Regions from separate parts of the Nonomuraea sp. N2-4H genome, predicted to be linked through region 1. Evidence: predicted binding sites of a transcription regulator. Region 1 holds the regulator's gene; the other holds the start of a gene.

Evidence for each region. Region 1 encodes HrcA, which represses chaperone genes, less so after heat shock. Its sites were predicted from a motif close to TTGGCACTCTCNNNNNGAGAGTGCCAA; they were not measured.
Region 2: groES (co-chaperone GroES) is a predicted target of HrcA. The motif match lies at 1,385-1,411, and genes of this name have one in related genera.

Annotation. Positions count from the first base shown of each region.
Region 1 covers NZ_CP147987.1:5,680,055-5,682,523, forward strand. The annotation lists gene dnaJ (molecular chaperone DnaJ) at 1-686, opposite strand, end outside; gene hrcA (heat-inducible transcriptional repressor HrcA) at 698-1,711, opposite strand; gene WBK31_RS25995 (hypothetical protein) at 2,138-2,469, shown strand, end outside.
Region 2 covers NZ_CP147987.1:6,898,753-6,901,221, reverse strand. The annotation lists partial or broken gene WBK31_RS31440 (THUMP-like domain-containing protein) at 1-1,012, opposite strand, end outside; gene groES (co-chaperone GroES) at 1,498-1,812, shown strand; gene groL (chaperonin GroEL) at 1,885-2,469, shown strand, end outside.

The DNA of each region.
Region 1 (2,469 bases):
CCGTCCTCGACGCCCGCGGGGATGCGGACCTTGATCGTACGGCGGGTGCGCACCCGGCCGTCGCCGGAGCACTCCTGGCAGGGGTGGCGGATGATGGTGCCGAAGCCGCCGCACTGCGGGCAGGGACGCGAGGTCATGACCTGGCCCAGGAAGGACCGCGTGACCTGGGAGATCTCGCCGCGCCCGCTGCACATGTCACAGGTGTCGGGGTGGGTGCCGGGTGCGGTGCCGGCCCCGTGGCAGACGTCGCAGAGCACGGCCGTGTCCACGGCGAGCTCGCGGGTCGTGCCGAAGGCCGTCTCGCGCAGGTCGAGCTCGACCCTGATCGTGGCGTTGCGGCCCCTGCGGGCACGCGAGCGCGGCCCCCTGGCACCGGTGGCGGTGCCGAAGAAGGCGTCCATGATGTCGCTGAACGGGAAGCCCGCTCCGAACCCGCCGGCACCGGCGCCCGCTCCCGCACCGCCGCCGCCGAAGGGGTCGCCACCCAGGTCGTACATCTGGCGCTTGTTCGGGTCGGACAGCACCTCGTAGGCCTGCGTGATCTCTTTGAACCGCTCCTGGGTGTCAGGATCGGGGTTCACGTCAGGGTGCAGCTCGCGAGCGAGCCGGCGGTACGCCTTTTTGATCTCGTCCTGACTTGCGTCACGGCGCACCCCGAGGGTGGCGTAGTAGTCGCTGTTTGCCACTTATCGACCTCTTATGATGCAGCCAGGATCTGGCTGACGTAGCGTGCCACCGCGCGTACGGCGCCCATCGTCACGGGGTAGTCCATCCTGGTCGGGCCCAGAACGCCGAGCCGGGCGAGTTGGTTGTCGCCAGAACCGTATCCGGTCGCGACGACGGATGTGCCCCGCAGGTAGGGGTTTTCCGATCCGATGCGCACGGTGAGCGCGGACGGGGTGTCTGAGGATGTCTCGCCGAGCAGCCGCATGAGGACGACCTGCTCCTCAAGCGCCTCCAGCACGTCGCGCAGACCGGTGGCGAAGTCGGCGCCGGCGAGGTTGGCCGCTCCGGCGAACACGACCTTCTCGTCGTGCCGTTCGACCAGCGTCTCGAGCAGCACGGAGAGGATCGTCGCCGCGGCGGGCCGGTCTTCGACGGGAAGCCTTTCCGGCAGGTCGGCGACCAGCTCGGGCACGGCGCTCAAGCCGCAGCCGTCGAGGCAGGCGTTGAGCACGGCGCGCAGGTTGGCGATGCGGTGGTCCTCCACCACTTCCGGCAGCTCCACCACCCGCTGCTCGACGCGGCCGGTGTTGGTGATGAGCACGAGCATGACCCGCCGCTCGGTCAGGGGAACGAGCTCGACGTGCCGGACCGTCGAGCGGGTGAGCGTCGGGTATTGGACGACCGCGACCTGCCGGGTGAGCTGCGCCAGCAGCCGGACCGTACGGGTGACCACGTCGTCGAGGTCGACGGCGCCCGCGAGGAACGTCTCGATGGCCCGCCGCTCGGCCGCCGACAGCGGCTTGACCTGCGAGAGCCGGTCGACGAACAGGCGGTAGCCCTTGTCCGTCGGCACGCGGCCCGCGCTGGTGTGTGGCTGGGTGATGTAGCCTTCCTCCTCCAGCGCGGCCATGTCGTTCCTGACCGTCGCCGGGGAGACCTTCAGATTGTGACGCTCGGCCAGCGCCTTGGAGCCCACCGGTTCGTTGGTGGACACGTAGTCTTCGACAATGGCCCGGAGCACCGCCAGCTTCCGATCGTCGAGCACGTGCTCACCTCCTGCCTCTGTCCCTTACAGGAACGTGGTGTCTAGCACTCTGTGTTCCCGAGTGCCAAGTGTACGGCTCTCGGTCACAAGGTGCGATAACACCGCGTCCCAACTGCTTCTGGCTTCCTGAGAGCAGCAGGCCTCACACTTGCCCTCATGACCGACGATTCCCGGCCCCCGACGTACGGCCCGCCGCCCGGCCACGGACCGGCACCGTACGGACAGCCGCCGTGGCAGCCTCCGCAGGAACCACCCCAATACGGCCGGCAGCCCGTACCTCCACAGGGCCCACCGCCGTACGGTGGCCCGGGTCAGTTCGGCCCGCCATCTCAGTACGGACAATACGGCCAACAGACCCAATTTCCACCACGAATCGACTCCAAAGCCATAAAGCCCAGCCTGTGGTGGATCGCGGCCGCCTGGGGAGTGTTCCTGGCCTGCGCGGCGGCCGGGATCGTGCTGTTCGCGAACGGTATGGGCGCCGCCTCTGACCTGGTGCCCAAACAGACGTTCGCGTCCGGCGAAAAGATCACGGTGACGGTGGACCCGGCCGACAAGCCCGGCGTCTACCTCGCGAGCGACACCCAGGTCACCTATGACTGCTCCATCAGCGGGGACGCCAAGCTGGCCAAGACCCCCGACCGGCGGATGATCGAGGCGGGAGACGCGGTCTGGGAGCAGTTCCTCGTGATCAACGCCCCGGCCAAGGGCGACTACGAGCTGACCTGCGTCAACGAGGAGAAGGCCACCGTGCGCTA
Region 2 (2,469 bases), 1.2 Mb from region 1:
CGGAGGGCGGCGCGTAGCTTTTTCAGATTGAAAGGGATGACGTCCTCTATTTCGTATCTGGCGGCCCATGGGGTGTCCGTCGCGGCGTCGCTCGTCACGTACGCGATCATCGGGTCGAGCAGCCGCCCGCCGACCAGCTCGGCCACCTCACCGACGAGGTGCGCGCGCACGGCGGCGCCGTCGGGCTCGTACAGGTAGCGGCCGGGCGGGCCCACCGGAGCCGTGACGCCGGTGGCGGCCAGCTCGTGGCCGCCGGGCAGCAGCGTCGCGCGCCTGCCGCCGGTCACGCCGGCTCCGCCCACAGCGTGGCCTCTTTGACCTCCCCCTTGTACGAGATCCACTCGGCCAGCGCGCCATCGGGGATGAACTCGTACGGGATGCCGGGAGCGACCTTGAGGCAGGCGAGACCGGCGCGCGAGACCAGGTCGAGCACCACCGGCCAGGGCGGCGAGTACGCCATGGGGTCGAACGTCCTGCCCTTGCCCGTGCGCCTGGCCGGGTCGGCGAACAGCACGTCGTACTCCTCGGGCCGCACCTCGGCCGCGTCGCCCACCCGCACCGTCACCCGGTCGCCCAGCCCGAACGCCTCCGCGTTCGCCCGCGCCACGGCCGCCGTCAGCGGGTCGGCGTCCACGGCCGTCACCGTGCACCCCGCCTTGGCCAGCGCGAGCAGGTCGCCGCCGATGCCGCAGCAGGCGTCGGCCACCCGCCCGCGCCCAGGAGTGATAAGGGTGAGCAGGCGGCGCGCGCGGTGCTCGGCGACCTCGGGGCGGGTGGCCTGTTCGAGGCCGTGCGGTGTGAAGAACATGCGGCCCGCGTCCGCGCCGAACTTGGCCCTGGCCCGCTGCCGCAGCCCCGCCTGGGTGAGCGCGGCGGAGGTCAGCGCCGCGTCGTACGTCTTGCGCAACGTCGTGGCCGCGGCCACCGGATCGGCCCCCACCAGCTCGCCCGCCTCGGCGAGCGCCCGCAGGCCGCGCGGGGTCAGCAGCTCGGTAAAGGCGTCGAGGTCCACGCCACCCGACGTTAGCGCCACGCGCGCCCTCCTCGGCACGAGGGCGCTTGCTCTTATGGGTAGAAAACGTGCGGGCGGGGTAGGGCAGGACACGCCGGGCGCTGTGCACGTACGGGCGGACGCGGTGCGGCGGTGGGGCGGGACACGCCGGGCGCCGCACACGTAGAAGACGGACGGATGCAGTGCGACGGTGGAGCAGGACACGCCGGGCGCCGCACACGTACAGATGGACGGACGCGGTGCGGCGGTGGGGCGGGACATCTCGGGCACGTGGGACACTGAACGAGGTCACAGGGCCTTTCCACGAGCCCCGATCGCTGTCGGCAGACGCGTTCGTGTTGACTGTCAAGCCCCTCTTGCATATGTTTCCTGTTGGCACTCTCCCCTTGAGAGTGCCAACGTGCGACGAGGCAGGTCTGACACCCGCGACGGCAGGCCCAGCTGGTCGCCTCTTCTAGATCATCGAAATCTGAAGGGGAGGTCCGATCGTGACGACCGCCACCAAGGTTCCCGTTAAGCCGCTCGGCGACCGCATCGTGGTTCAGCCGCTTGAGGCCGAGCAGACCACCGCGTCCGGCCTGGTCATTCCGGACACTGCCAAGGAGAAGCCGCAGGAGGGCAAGGTCCTGGCGGTGGGCCCCGGCAACTGGGACGAGGACGGCGAGAAGCGGATCCCGCTCGACGTCTCTGAGGGCGACATCGTCCTCTACAGCAAGTACGGCGGCACCGAGGTCAAGTACGGCGGCGAGGAGTACCTCGTGCTCTCCGCCCGCGACGTTCTCGCGATCATCGAGAAGTAAGCCGGATGTGTCGAGCCCCGGGCGCTCTTGAGGGCGGCCGGGGCTTTCGACGCTAGGAGAGGACTTTCAGCAATGGCGAAGATCCTGGAGTTCGACGAGGACGCCCGTCGCGCGCTCGAGCGCGGCGTCAACGCCCTCGCCGACGCCGTCAAGGTAACGCTCGGCCCGCGTGGCCGTAACGTCGTCATCGACAAGAAGTTCGGTGCGCCGACGATCACGAACGACGGTGTGACCATCGCTCGTGAGATCGAGCTGGAGGAGCGCTACGAGAACCTCGGCGCCCAGCTCGCCAAGGAAGTGGCCACCAAGACCAACGACATCGCGGGTGACGGCACCACCACCGCGACCGTCCTGGCCCAGGCCATGGTCCGTGAGGGCCTGCGCAACGTCGCCGCCGGCGCCTCGCCGCTGGCGCTCAAGCGCGGCATCGACAAGGCCGCCAAGGAGATCAGCGACCGCCTGCTGTCGAGCGCCCGCGAGGTCGCCGACAAGAACGAGATCGCCAACGTCGCGACGATCTCCGCGCAGGACGCGCAGATCGGCAACCTGATCGCCGAGGCCTTCGACAAGGTGGGCAAGGACGGTGTCCTCACCGTCGAAGAGTCCAATGCCATGGGCATGGAGCTCGAGTTCACCGAGGGCATGCAGTTCGACAAG